Regions from separate parts of the Paenibacillus sp. JNUCC32 genome, predicted to be linked through region 1. Evidence: riboswitches for the same ligand, from Rfam matches in the RefSeq annotation. Region 1 holds a riboswitch; the other holds the start of a gene.
What was found. A riboswitch is a leader RNA that binds a small molecule or an ion and turns the genes downstream of it on or off. The one in region 1 is predicted to bind cobalamin.

Region 1 (7,573 bases):
GTACTTGATCCGGTTCCATCCCGAAGATCGAGCGAAGCAGCTCCGCGCGGAACTGTTCAATGGTCATGTCGGTGCCAAGCAGCTCCTTGATGTTAGCTACGCGGCTGCGCACGGACTTGGTGCTCTTGGATTTAAACTTTTCCGGATTGGCATTCAGCGAGGCCTGCACGTCATCCAGATTCAGATCGAACATGAGCGTGCCGTGGCTGAACATGCGTCCCCGCGTCGAGAACTGAGCGTTCCCCGAAATTTTCTTCTCGCCGACCTGCAGGTCATTCCGGCCGCTGAGCTCGGCTGGCACGCCCATCTTTTGCAGGAAGTCGATGACCGGCTGCGTGAACTTCAGGAAGTTGTGGAACGACTGGCCGTCGTCCTTCGTAATGAAGCTGAAATTCAGGTTGCCGAGATCGTGGTACACGGCTCCGCCGCCGGACAGCCGGCGCACAACCTGGATGTTGTTGTCGCGAACGTATTCCTGGTTGATCTCTTCGATCGTATTCTGATGCTTTCCGATGATGATGGAAGGCTTGTTGATATAAAAGAGAAGGTAGCTCTCGTCCATGGACAAGTGCTTAAGCGCATATTCTTCAATCGCTAGGTTGATGGATGGGTCGTGAATCCCCTGATTATCGATAAATAGCATAGCATCCTCCGTCGTCACAATTCAAAATGTGGTGCTTCCAGACTATTGTAAACCAATTTGAAGGCAGAGACAAAGCATTCCATGTTGACGAGTCAGGGACGGTAGCGACATAATGATGGCATTACATAACGGCAGGGCTTTCAAGAGCCATGGGCATGGAACGGGAGGAACCCTTATGAGCGATAATAACCAACCTTTGATCGAGGTGTACGGACACGGCGGGGACGTGGAGACGGCGGCGGCTGCATATGGAAGGGCAGCCTCGGCTTTTCTGGATTACAGCGCGAATATTAACCCGCTAGGACCGCCCCAAGGGGTCATGGCAGCGTTAGAAGAAGGGATGAGCGCGGTGATTCGTTATCCGGATCCGGGGCACCGCGAATTCAAGAGGCTGCTTGCGGAGGAATTGGACACCGATGCCCGGTGCATTCTTGTCGGAAATGGAGCTGCAGAATGCATGGCACTGCTGCTGCTGGGCCTGCAGCCCCGAACGGTCGGCGTGGTCGATCCTTGTTTTTCCGAATACCGGGAGCTGTCCTTGAAATTTGGTTCGGACATCCGCTCCGTGTGCGGGGAGCCGGAGCGGGATTGGCGTGCGGACAAGGCGGATATGATGGAGCTGATCGCCTGCACGGATCTCGTATTTGTGGGACAGCCGAACAATCCGAACGGGGTTCAGTACAGCCTGGAGGATATTCGCGAGCTGGCGGCATGCGCTGAGCAAGAAGGGACCTGGTTGGTGCTGGATGAGGCCTTCATCGATTTCATTCCGCCGGAGGACAGACAGACATTGATGCCGGAACTGCAGGACTATCCGCGGACGATCATTGTCCGGTCGATGACCAAGTTTTATGCGATACCGGGCCTGCGGCTCGGGTTTACGGTTGCCCACCACGACGTGATACGCACCATGGCAGGCAAACAGGTGACGTGGAGCGTCAATGGACTGGCGCTGCTTGCGGGAGAGGCTTGTCTTGACAGCGGCAGGGAATATGAACTGGACACGCTGCAATTGATTCGCGTGGAACGCGAGAAGCTGATACATGGTTTACGAGCGCTGGGGCTTGACGTTACGCCGGGGGAGGCCAATTTTCTGCTGATGGAGCTTCCGCGGCCTTGGAATGCAGGGACGTTCCAGCAGGAAATGGGCAGGCGGGGCGTGCTCGTCCGCAGCTGCGCCATGTACCCGGGCCTCGGTGAGCGCCACATCCGGTTAGCCGTTAAGGATGCCGGATCTAACGACAGATTGCTGGCGATAACCGCGGAGGTCCTTGGAAATCCTTCTGCTGACGCGACTTAGGGATTTCTAGCAGCAGATCCATATGAAGAACGCTACAGGTACAGTTGGTTCAGATATTTAAGGAGCAGGGAGAGAAAAAAACATGGCAGTACCTTTTCTGAAAGGCAGCAATCGTCCATATAACTCGGATGCATGGCCGGGAGCCATCGTGTCCTTGGATTCGGAGCAGCAGCATCCGCATATTCGGATCTCGCTTCCGAGTCCGGCTGCGTCCATAAGCAGCGCCATATACGGCGGCGGTTTTCTGCACTTGGACCATATCGTGAACCGTTATGTCGACAAGCATTACGATTGCAGCGATCCGATAAACGATATGGTTAGCTTTATGGCTGGGCACGGCTATCCGGCCGATTCCACGGCAGGATTGATGACGGCGGTAAAACTGAAATATGCCTCCATTCGGGAGGCTCGGGGCGAGCAAGCTTCCGTTCTATGCTGTACTACCGCGGGCGTGGGCAATGCAGCCCGCGCCGGGTCGAGCCGTACGACCTTCGCGGCTTACCAGCCTGGCACGATTAATGTCGTGCTGGTGGTGGACGGAAGGCTGACGCCGGCTTGCATGGTGAACGCCATGCTGACGGCAGCCGAAGCGAAAGCCGCGGCGCTGCATGACCTGGGGGTGAAGGATCATGAAACCGGAGCCGCCGCCACGGGGACGACGACGGATGCGATGGTCCTTGCGGTCAGCGGCAATACAGCCTTTGGCGTGAACCATCATTATGCCGGAACCGCGACCGATCTGGGCGGCATGATCGGACGTCTTGTCTACGACAGCGTCACGGAGAGCATCGCCGCCGAAAGAGAAGATCGGATATGACCGCCGTATGGGTCATATGGGCGGCGGTGGCGCTGGACCTGCTGATCGGAGATCCGAGATGGCTGCCGCATCCCGTCATCGGCATGGGGAAGGCGATCCGCCGGGTCGAAGGATGGATTCGCCAGCGGACGGTTTCCGCTCAGGGACTGAAGCGGGCGGGGATATTGCTGCCGGTGATCGTGGCCGGCGGCTCCTTCGTGCTGGCATGGCTGCTGCTGGAGCTGTGCGCAGCGATTCATCCTTGGCTTGCCTGGGGTGCGGAGATCGTTCTCATTGCGACTACGATTGCGATCAAGGGGCTGCGCGAGGCAGGATTGGAGGTCTACGGCCATCTTCGTTCCGGGAATATCGCCGAGGCCAGGCAAGCGCTAAGCATGGTGGTCGGGAGGGACACCGCTCATCTGGATGAGCCGGAAATTGTGCGGGGGACGGTGGAGACGGTTGCGGAAAATATCGTGGACGCGGTCATCGCTCCGCTGTTTTTTGCCCTGATCGGAGGGGCGCCGCTTGCGTTGGCCTACCGCGCCGTGAATACGCTGGATTCCATGGTCGGTTATAAAAACGAGAAGTACCTGCATGTAGGCTGGGCCTCCGCCCGGCTGGACGATCTCGCCAATTGGATACCGGCACGCCTGACCGCCGGGCTGTTGACCATCGCGGCGGCGATGTTCTCGCTGCAGTGGAAACAAGCGATCAAGATGGTTAAACGAGATGCGCGTAAGCATCCCAGTCCGAACAGCGGCTTCCCGGAATCGGCCGTTGCCGGTGCCTTGGGGATTCGCCTGGGAGGCGAAAATTCGTACCAAGGCGTGATCTCGTTCCGGGCTTACATGGGGGACCCCGACCGACCGCTCGAAGCGGAGGATATCCGGGTGACAAACCGTCTGCTTGTGGGCGTATCGGTTTTGTTTACGATGCTGGGCACCGCGGTGCTCGGACTTGCTGCCGCGGCAGGAGGAAGCCTATGGATATGAGGATCAGCCTGCATCTGGTGCGTCACGGCCGCACGTTGTGGAACGAGGAGCGCCGTTATCTCGGCCATGAGGATCAGGGAATTCTGGCTGAGGGAAGGGAACAGCTCCTCCCGCTGCGGGAGGAACTTCGCTGCAGGCATTTTGTCCGGATCTATTGCAGCGATCTCCTCCGCTGCCGGCAGACGCTCAATGTGATCTTATCGGATTCAAAAAGGGGTGCTGTTCCTGATGATGACATATTGGGCCAGTTTATGCCGGGCGTACGATATGACCCGCGGCTGCGCGAACTGGATTTCGGGGATTGGGAAGGAAAGACCTACGAGGAGTTGAAGACGGATTCCCTCTACCGGCGCTGGATCGATAACCCTGCGGAAGTTACGCCGCCCAGCGGGGAGAGCTGGGAAGCTTTCGGTTCCCGCGTCCAGGCCTTTTTGTCGGGATTGCATTTGGATGTGAAGGAATTATTGCATATGGAGGAAGCTCCGGATCCCCTTTCGCAGGCAGAGGCAGAGGCTGAGGCAGAGGCAGAGGCCAGGCGTGGTGATGATGGCCGTGGAACGCTCGCTGAAGGAGTTGACGTGCTTGTGGTCACCCACGGCGGCGTTATTCGGGAGATGGCAGCGGCTACCGTGCCGGATACGGAATTCTGGGCGACGTCGGTTATGCCGGGCGAGGTGCTCAAGCTGCAGCTGACATGGGACGGAGCGAGCTGGCGAGGCGTACGGTTAAGCGAATAAAACGAAAACGTATGATTTCGGTCGGAATAGGCGATAACGGGCTAAATCGGTGTCATGACGCAATCGAAACGCCCGAAACTTTCAGTTGTAAGGGGATGGTTTATCGCCTATAATCTTGTGCAGAGAAACCATGCTTGGCCTATCATCCATAAATTCATATGATTTGCGAGGGTCCCGGACAGAGGGCGTTATTGTTTTCTGCCGGGTTAATAGGGAAGCCGGTGCAAGTCCGGCACGGTCCCGCCACTGTGAAGCAGGGACTTTTCCATATGCCACTGAGCCTTAGCGCTTGGGAAGGCGGAGAAGTCGTTACAACCTGCAAGTCAGGAGACCTGCCCTCAGCGAATGAAAGACGGTCCTTCGAGGAGAGGATTACGTTTACCGGACGCATGGAGCCATGCGGACGGAAGTTTAAGGCGCCATCGTTGAACGGTTATCCCGGCGTCCTTATGATACAAACGTAATCCCTGAGTCCTTGTCATCGAGGAGTCGGGGATTTTTGCTTCTTAGGGTATGAAGATTGAACGTTTCTTACCAGTTAAGGATCGGTCGAAGGAATTTAGACACGCCTGCGCCAGGTTCTCAATTATGTTTAGGGGGATTCCAAGAGATGAAAGCATTAAACAAAACATGGTCCGTACTTCTGGTAGCCATACTGATGGCCCTGGCCTTGATCGGCTGCGGCGGCGAAGAAGCAGCACCGAAGGATGCGACGCCGCCGGCACAGCAGCAAGAGCAGAATAACGAAGCGCCGGCGGAATCGGCGGAAGAGCTTAAGACCACGTATCCGCTGACCGTCAAGGATTCAACGGGCGTGGAAATGACGTTTGAGAAAGCGCCGACCAAGATTGCGTCCCTGACTCCGTCCGAGACGGAAAAACTGTTTGCATTGGGACTGGATGAGGAGATCGTTGGCGTATCCGATAACGACGATTACCCCGAAGCGGCCAAATCCAAGCCTAAACTGGGCGGGTTCCAGGTGAATGAAGAGGCGATCATCGCAGCCGACGCCGATGTGGTATTCGCGGCTTCGATGAATGCCCAGAATGCCGAGAAATTGCGCGAGCTTGGCGTTACGCTGTTCGTCAACGATCCGAAAACCATCGATGCGGTGATGGAGAACATCGAGCTGATCGGTCAAATTACGGACCGTCAAGCCGAGGCGAAAGCGGTCGTCGATCAGATGAAGCAGGAATTGGCTGCCGTTACGGAAGCCGTGAAATCCGTGAAGGATGAAGACAAGAAGAAAGTATACGTGGAGTTCTCTCCGGGATGGACCGTCGGCAAAGGCGAGTTCATGGATGAGATCATTACCGCAGCTGGCGGCGTCAATGCAGCCGGCGATGCGGAAGGCTGGTTCGAAATCAGCGAGGAGAACATCATCGCCGCGAACCCGGACGTTATTCTGTACACGGACGATGTGGTGGACGAAGCCACCAAGAAAACATTGGATCAGCTGATCAAGGAGCGCGGCGGCTGGGATCAGATCGAAGCCATCAAGAACGATCAGGTCATTTCCGTGGATGCCAATCTGCTCAGCCGTCCGGGCCCGCGCGTGACGCAAGGACTGATGGAAGTGGCGAAGGCCGTTTATCCGGAATTGATGAATCCATGAGTAAAAAACTTGCAGGATTCGGTGCGGCCGGCCTGATCCTTTTACTGCTGACCTTGGTTGTCAGTCTCGGAATCGGCTCCGTTCACCTGCCTGTGAGAGAGATTGGAGCGATGCTGCTGCACCGGCTGCCGGGAATCGGCGATTCCATCGTTCCAGGCTGGGAAGCTTCCTCCGAGCAAATCCTGATGAAGGTGAGATTGCCGCGGATCCTGCTCGGGATGCTTGTTGGAGCCTCCCTGGCGGTGGCCGGAGCCGCCTTTCAAGGCGTGCTTCGCAATCCGCTGGCGGATCCGTTTACGCTCGGTGTGTCCTCGGGTGCTGCGCTTGGCGCGGCATCCCTGATTTTTTTCGGAATGGAATATTCCTTTGCCGGAGGTTATACACTGCCGGTTGTAGCGTTTCTGACCGGAGCAGGCACCCTATGGGCCGTTTTGCTGCTGGCAAGGGATCAAGGAAAACTGCCGATCCATGGGCTCATCCTGTCCGGGGTGGTGATGCAGTCGTTTCTGGGCGCCGTCGTTTCGTTTCTGACGGTGATGTCCAAAGATACGGTGAACCAAATCCTGTACTGGACGATGGGAAGCCTGAGCATGCGCGGATGGTCGTATACGGCCATCCTTTTCCCGTATTTTGCAGCGGGTTTCGTATATCTATGGAGCAGGTCGCGGGCGCTTAACATTTTGTCGCTCGGGGAACGGCAGGCCGCTCATATGGGATTGAATGTCGATCGTCTGAAGACCAGCGTGCTGATCGTCGCTACCCTGCTTGCCGCGGCAGCCGTATCGGTTTCCGGCGTGATCGGGTTCGTCGGGCTTGTAGTACCGCATATGATTCGGCTGATCACCGGCTCCGATTACCGCGTGATTGTTCCCCTGTCGGCGCTGGGCGGCGCGATTTTCATGGTTTGGTGCGATACGGCAGCACGCTCCGTCTTGGCGCCGACGGAAATCCCGCTCGGGGTGGTCACGGCATTCATAGGCGCTCCGTTCTTTGCTTATCTGCTGTACCGGAACAAAAAACGGCGCAGGGAGGGGTTATCATGATTACGGCCCAAGGGCTTGGCAAAGCCTATGGCAAGGCGTCGATTCTATCCGGGGTGGACCTTCACATTGCCGAAGGGGAATGGTGGGGGATCATCGGACCGAACGGCAGCGGCAAGTCCACCCTCATGCAGCTGTTATCCGGCGTGGAGAGTCCTACGGAAGGAAGCGTGACGCTTCTGGGCAAGGAGCTTGGACGCTATAACCGGAAGGCACTGGCCCGAATCGTGGCGGTGCTGCAGCAGGAGGGACTCGACCCTACCGATTTTACCGTCCGGGACGTGCTGGAGATGGGGCGATTCCCGTTCTTGAACTGGCTTGGCCGTGAGGATAAGGATGCGGCCCCGCTTATCGAGGCCGTTATTCGAAAGCTGGATCTGAACGGCCTGGAGGAGCGCCGGCTTACCGAGTTAAGCGGAGGACAGCGCCAGCGTGTCGCTTTGGGCA
Region 2 (7,573 bases), 2.0 Mb from region 1:
AAAATGTGGAGCATAAAGTATGGGTCGGAGCCTGATTCCGACTACATTCGCTATATAAAATCCAGCGGGATTCTTCTGGTGGTTCTGGGATCAATCGTACTCGTATTCGGTATCCTGATGGTTATATTTTGAGCCCCATTACCGATCATCCCTTTAGGATTTAAAAAGCCCTGCCGACATGAGTCGGCAGGGCTTTTTGTTGCGAAGAGAAACGAAATTATACCCAGAAAGAAGCAGTAATGATAACCAACAAGATGAAGAGAACAAGAATCGCTCCCACAGAGTTATACCCACCGTATCCAACTTCGCCCATGAGATTCCCTCCTTTGCTTACGATACGATATAACGTATTCAAAATTTCATGAAGTGTCAGGGCGCATGTACTGCTCATAGACAAAAAATACCCCCGCCAGCCTCTGCCAGCGATCCAAATGTCACTCGGCGACGATATTTCCTGTCCAGTCAGGCGGTAACAACTTATTTTCAATCCCGGTAAATCAAATTTGGCACGATACGTATATAAACAAGCTCGGCAATTAGCTCTATCACGGTTTGAGTGACGATTACCGCTGCTGCAATCGTAGCCATTTCCTCAGGCAGGGTAAGTGCTAAAGGAAGAACGACTAATGAATTCCGTGTCCCTGCACTAAATATAAGCGCTCTCCCATCCTTGGGTCCGATTCGAAAAAACGCCGAGGTCGCCCGTGAAATAAACGGCGTCATGATATGGAATAGAACATAAATGGGAATAACCGCTATGATAACGCTAAGATCTTCATACACCCTCCCGATTTGTGAAGCAATGACTACAAAAAGAACGATTGCCATAAAGGGTACAGGGAGCCATGCGGTTAATTGCAACGATTTTGAACCCTTGGCACTTTTCTTGGCCCAGAACTGTGCAGCCAAAGCAAGAAGCAACGGGACGAAAATCAAGAAGATAAATGCCTCGACAAATGGGCCCACCTTGACCATTTCTGCTGCTTCCGAGCCAAGGAAAAGCCACAAGTAAAACGGAAGCATAATCATCTGTACTACAAAAAGGATCGGTGTGGACGCAAGAATCAATCGCTCATTCCCTTTCCCTAACTGTGTAAAAACAATAACATAATCAATGCATGGCGTCAGAAGCACAAGGCAAACACCAAGTAAAACGGGAGCCGGTTGAGGAAATACCAAGGTTAGAATATAGACGAGAACCGGTGTCAGAACAAAATTCACAAGCAATAAAGCTCCTATAAAACGCCCGTTGGATAAAGCCTCCCTCAGCTTAAGGAATGGAATTTGACAAAACATGCTGAAAAGAAGAATGGCAATCATGAATGATATGGCAGGCTCAACAAACATGCCTATGGCGGGACTTAATAAGCCCATTACTGCACCTAATATCAAGGCTGCTGCATAAACGCCTATTTGATTCTTCTCTACACTCTCCAGTCTAAGCATCTGTCCACGCTCCACTTTTTTATCCGAATTATATCACGGGACCAGCACGGCACTGCTTAATACTGCTTTTGGGGGCCGCGCTGCTATCAGCCATTGCATATACCCTATTTAGCTCTTGGAGAATAGGCACACCCATCTCTGAAAGGGATTAAAGGCGTCCTAACCATAATATTGGCTTATTTGTTGTTAGGCGTTGTTAGTGGCGTTATCGTTATGGCTAACAAGGGTAACTTAAAACCTGAAAGCGGCAGTCCAAGACGATATCCATGTCTTAGCTTACCGCTTGTCTTTAGTTATAGGCCCTAGCCCATTTTCGAATCTTTTAATTAGGCAGCAGCATAGGATAATCGGAAAATGATGAAACGATAAAAGGAGAATGAACATGTACCGCGATCCATGTTACCCTTATCAAGTGTTTGATCCGAGATATCAATACTGGAACGATTACAACCGGCTTCATAGCTTGAATCCTCATTATTTCAGTTGGTATGATGCCCGTTGGAATCGTGATGATGAAGATATTCAAATAACGGATTATGGGCGAGGACCACTTGTACTGAATATTGATCAAGCTGCGAAACAAAACAATACGTACCGAACCGCTTTATGGACAGGGAAGCACTTACAAGTGACCCTAATGAGCATTCATGTTGGAGATGACATTGGATTAGAGGTTCACCCCACAACCGACCAATTCATACACATTGAACAAGGTCAAGGGCTTGTTCAAATGGGCGATAGCAAACATAATTTAGATTTTCAACAAATGGCCTATGATGGCTATGCCATCATGATACCTGCTGGAAAATGGCACAATGTCACCAATATGGGCAGCGTACCGCTAAAAATATACGTGATATATGCCCCTCCAGAGCATCCATTTGGCACGGTCCACGAAACAAAAGCAGAGGCCATGTCTGCTGATTAGAATTTGTTATTCTTAGGATTTTGCTAATTTATATGCCGTTAGAAAACTGAAGCCCGTCAGCTTAATGCTGGCGGGCTAAAGTGTTATACAAAAAATATATAACGAGACTAAAAAACATAAACAGCACGAAATGATGGATAAGAACAGTTTGCTATCTTCACTTTCCCCTCTTTTCACTCCAACAATGTGCATTAGGTATCCGGCACTTACAGACAGCGTTACAAACCCTAAATATAACGTTTTGTGAGAACTGAACCAAACGCATATAACAAAAATAAAGGCTATCCACGTGAATATATATCTCAAAGCTTTAAATGGTCTATCGCCCAAAATATCACCTCAAGAAAAAGTTGCATTCACCTTCTGTACCAACCATTCCATCAATTTATTTCATATCATATCACGCTCCTTCGAAGAAATAAAAAAAGCCGCTCCAGGAGGGAACGACTTCAGTTTACATAAAATCATTTTAACGAGGTTAGGCGTTTTATGACATAAGGTGACGTATTTGAAGTCTATACTGGATGGTAGATTAACGTAACGAAAGGAGCAATAAATCATGGCACGAAGAATAATTTTAGATTTAGCGGTTACTTTGGATGGTTTTATTGAAGGGAAACATGGTGAAGTTGATTGGTGCATTATGGACTCTGAAATGGGGTTTAATCATTTTTTAAATCAAATCGATACCATTTTGTATGGAAGAAAAAGCTATGATTTATGGGGACAATTCACTCCGGAAATTGGACATGCGGATTCCGAAAAAGAGTTTTGGGAATTGGTTCATAGTAAAGAAAAGTATGTGTTTTCCAGGACGCAAAAGGGGAGTGATCATAAAGCAATATTCATAAATGATCGCATTCTTGAAGAAGTAAATAAATTAAAGAATCAGCCTGGTAAAGACATCTGGCTGTACGGAGGGGCAAGTCTTATTACGACTTTTATCAATTTGGGACTTGTTGATGAATATCGATTATCCGTTCACCCTGTCGTTTTGGGAGAAGGAAAACCGCTGTTTGTGGATATAAAACAGAGGTTGAATTTAAAAATGGTGAATACAAGAACGTTCTCCTCAGGCGTTGTGCAACTAATTTATCATTTTGATGGGAACGAATAATATTGCGCATTCGCCAACACGTACAAATAACGGCCCGGTTCCCGAATGACGGAAAACCGCGCCGTTATTGACTTTATGAAGATGCTGGTGAAGGGAATTGAACCCCCGACCTACGCATTACGAGTGCGTTGCTCTACCCCTGAGCTACACCAGCACATGTGGTTCGATGATATTCCTCTCGAAACAACAAAAATTATTATAATACTTCGGCAGCAAAAAGCAAGTCCTATTCTAACGGGAATATCCACCGAATTTGGCGGCATTACCCGCCTAACTTTTCCTGCACGGATTGGATCTTCTGTTTGCTTGAGGAGACCCGGTCCCTGCGGTCGTCAATTTTAACGGAAGTCGATACGCGCTTTGCCCCGGACAGAAAAGGCGCTTCATGCAAAGCCTCAATCGCCCGCCAGATCATGTTAAGCTCTCCCTCGATGATCGTGCTCATCGATGTCAGCTCATAGGAAATCCCTTCCTGCTGTTTCAGTATTCGCTGCATCTCGGCGACATAAGCGCTTAAACTCGTGGTTGCGGTTCCGATCGGAATCACCGTTACCTCTGCTATTGCCATCTGAACAACCCCCCTCGTCATATCTCAATCATGCGATGCTCTTCCATTTTCCAATTCCAATTCCGGATACGGATATCATACCAATTTCGGTCCGCCATATCAAAGCCCTTCAGTTTTAGCTTCACACAAGATATAGTGTATCCTGCCCGCCTCATCCATACGGTAATATCCTATTTTGTCAAAACGAGAATATACGCGGTATCTGCGCAGAAAAGGTCGCATTTGGTCACAATCCAGGAAATCTTATCGCCTTTTGACAGTTTCTTAACTGGCACAATGACCGCTCGTTTGCTATAATTCTTTTTGCGTTCAATTTTAAGAATATGGTTTACAAACACAATATATTGGGTTAAATTAGATTAACAACAACCAAATATAGTGTATATAGGTGCCGGATCAACCCATAAGGCAGTCCGGCTTAATAGGGAAGCATGGTGTAAATCCATCACGGTCCCGCCACTGTAAGGGCTCTTAGGCTGTTCATCATTTTTTTCAGCCATCCTCATACGGCATAGCCGCCGAAGAATCGGATCAAGGTTTTCGGGAGGCACCGCCGGGAGGCAGAAGCCCGAGTCAGAGACCTGCCTATATGCAGCAGACACCAACCTACGGGGCTTTAGGTAAGTGTTCGTTAAACTTGCGTCTGTACATAACATCATGCCCGTTCAAGGGCTTATGTCAAACGTCATTTCCGAATCACAGCGCACGGACATTTTCAAGCCTGCCCGCGGGTTTTAGAAAATGTTTTTTTGATGTCCTTTTTCATATTTCCCCCGAAGAAAGCGAGGAATTTATTCATGCCCCAGCTCGTAGTTAAACCGAACAACCGTCAGCTCGCCTTTGATGAAATTCGCCTCTCCGTCTATGCCGACCGGACTCTGAAAGGATTGGACATGCTCGATAAGGAGCGTCTGCTTCGCGGCGTCAATGCCAAATTGCGCGGTGAGCAGGTTACCGGCGAAGAAATCAGCAGCGCCTTCACGATGTCCGCCCTTGAGCTTGTAACTAAAGAGGAGCCGAATTGGAAGTTTGCAGCTGCGCGTTCGTTTCTGACCTCTTTATATAAAAAAGCGGCTACCAACCGCCGATACAAAGCATACCCGGAAGAACCATACGGTGCCTTCTACCCGCTCATTACGGAGCTTGTGCAAAAAGGCATCTATCGCGAGGACCTTCTGACCAGCTACACCAAAGAACAAATCGAAGAACTCGGCGAATGCATCGATCCAAGCCGGGATCTGCTGTTTGACTACATCGGTCTGTTGACGCTGGCTGAGCGTTACCTGGCAAACGACTTTGACGGTCGCGTCATGGAACTTCCGCAAGAACGCTACATGGTCATCGCGATGTTCCTCATGCATAACGAGCCTGCCGACAAGCGTCTTGACCTTGTCAAGGAAGCCTACTGGGCCATGAGTAACCTGTACATGACGGCGGCTACGCCGACCATGTCCAATGCAGGTAAAAAAGTAGCCGGCCAGCTGTCCAGCTGCTTTATCGATACCGTGGACGACTCCCTGGAAGGAATCTTCGATTCCAATACGGACATCGCCCGTCTCAGCAAAATGGGCGGCGGCATCGGGGTATACCTCGGTAAAGTCCGTGCACGCGGCTCTGACATCCGTGGTCACAAGAATACCAGTTCCGGCGTCATCCCTTGGATTCGCCAGTTGAACAACACCGCTGTTAGCGTTGACCAATTGGGAACTCGTAAAGGCGCCATCGCGGTGTACTTGGACGTGTTCCACAAAGACATCCTGTCCTTCCTGGATCTGAAGCTGAACAACGGCGACGAGCGCATGAGAGCGCATGACGTGTTCCATGGCGTATGCCTGCCCGACCTGTTCATGGAGGCTGTAGAAGCTCGTGAAGAGTGGAGCCTGTTCTGTCCGCATGAAGTGAAGAAAATCATGGGCTGGAAAGACGAGAACGGCCGTCCGCTAGGTCTGGAGGACTTCTATGACCATACTCAAGGCGAAGGCGAATTCCGCCAAAAATACGCGGAAGCCGTAGCGAACCCGCTGCTGCCGCGCATTACGGTACAAGCCATCGACATTATGAAGCGCATCATGAAATCCCAGCTTGAAACGGGTACGCCGTACATGTTCTACCGCGACACGGTCAACCGTGCGAACCCGAACTCGGCTCATGGCATGATCTACTCTTCCAACCTGTGCACGGAGATCATGCAGAACCAATCTCCGACGGTCGTTGAGCAAGAGGAGCTGGTTACGAAAGACGGCCAAACCCGGATCGTGATTTCCAAAATCCCTGGCGATTTCGTTGTCTGCAACCTGAACTCCATCCACTTGGCCCGTGCCGTACCTGCCGGTGTGCTGGAGCGTCTCGTTCCGATCCAGGTTCGCATGCTGGATAACGTCATCGACATTAACAATATTGAAGTTCTGCAAGCTCAATACACCAACAGCCAATATCGCGCGGTCGGTCTCGGCACCTTCGGTCTGCACCACTTGCTGGCGCTGGAAGGCATCCGCTGGGAATCCGACGAAGCCGTTGCCTATAATGACAATCTGTACGAACACATCAACTACCTGCTCGTCAAATCCAGCATGGAGTTGGCCAAGGAAAAAGGCCACTACCCGAAATTCAAAGGCTCCGACTGGGAGAGCGGCGAGTACTTCACGTTCCGCGGTTATACCGACGGCGAGCATGAAGGCAAGTTCGTGACCACCGAACAGTGGCGTGAATTGCAGCAGGAAGTGCAAGCGAACGGCGTCCGTAACGCATGGCTGTTTGCCATCGCGCCGAACGGCTCCACTTCGATCATCGCGGGTTCCACGGCGAGCATCGATCCATTGTACGAACTTCTGTCTTATGAAGAAAAAACCACTTATAAAGTGGCGAACCCTGCTCCGGATCTGTCCGAGAAAACGATCTGGTACTATAAAACGGCTTTCTTGATCGACCAGCATTGGTCCATCAAAATGGCTGCCGCCCGTCAGCGTCACGTTGACCAAGCGCAAAGCTTTAACCTGTACGTCCGCCCTGATATCCGGGCTTCGGAATTCCTGGAGCTGCATCTGCATGCCTGGAAAGCCGGCATCAAATCCACGTACTATGTACGCAGCCGCGCGCTGACGATTGAAGAGTGTGAGTCGTGCGCAAGCTAAGAGTTTAGATTAACCTTTTTCGAACCCACCCAACCCCTCCCTTCCAAGGGAGGGCCCCAAGGGCTCTGCCCTCTGGACACCCGCAAGGTGGGTTGGATGTGAATGAGGCGCTTCTTAAGTTGCTTTAGTGGCTAGGAGCGCTTTCTCCCTGCGGGAACGCTGGAATGCGGCGCGGGGACTTCTGAGTTACTTCGTGTGATTTGTTGAGTTACTGTCTGCTGGGATCGCTCTCCCCTTGGGAATCGCTTCTCATGCGGTGCGGGGACCTTTGAGTTACTTCGTGCTATTTGTTGAGTTACTGTCTGCGTGGATCGCTCTCCCTTTGGGAATCGCTTTTCATGTGGTGCGGGACTACTGAGCTACTTCGTGCGATTGGTTGAGTT

Region 2: another riboswitch for cobalamin. It lies ahead of JNUCC32_RS21885 (ribonucleoside-diphosphate reductase subunit alpha); the one in region 1 lies ahead of JNUCC32_RS00060 (ABC transporter substrate-binding protein).

Annotation. Positions count from the first base shown of each region.
Region 1 is NZ_CP062260.1:5,505-13,077, forward strand. It holds gene JNUCC32_RS00035 (lipoate--protein ligase) at 1-643, opposite strand, end outside; gene cobD (threonine-phosphate decarboxylase CobD) at 819-1,943, shown strand; gene JNUCC32_RS00045 (adenosylcobinamide amidohydrolase) at 2,026-2,760, shown strand; gene cbiB (adenosylcobinamide-phosphate synthase CbiB) at 2,757-3,734, shown strand; gene JNUCC32_RS00055 (histidine phosphatase family protein) at 3,725-4,471, shown strand; cobalamin riboswitch at 4,624-4,825, shown strand; gene JNUCC32_RS00060 (ABC transporter substrate-binding protein) at 5,082-6,086, shown strand; gene JNUCC32_RS00065 (FecCD family ABC transporter permease) at 6,083-7,129, shown strand; gene JNUCC32_RS00070 (ABC transporter ATP-binding protein) at 7,126-7,573, shown strand, end outside.
Region 2 is NZ_CP062260.1:4,932,227-4,939,799, forward strand. It holds gene JNUCC32_RS31630 (hypothetical protein) at 218-313, opposite strand; gene JNUCC32_RS21860 (arsenic resistance protein) at 484-1,446, opposite strand; gene JNUCC32_RS21865 (cupin domain-containing protein) at 1,829-2,374, shown strand; gene JNUCC32_RS21870 (dihydrofolate reductase family protein) at 2,934-3,491, shown strand; tRNA gene JNUCC32_RS21875 (tRNA-Thr) at 3,574-3,645, opposite strand; gene JNUCC32_RS21880 (MTH1187 family thiamine-binding protein) at 3,754-4,059, opposite strand; cobalamin riboswitch at 4,429-4,662, shown strand; gene JNUCC32_RS21885 (ribonucleoside-diphosphate reductase subunit alpha) at 4,857-7,190, shown strand.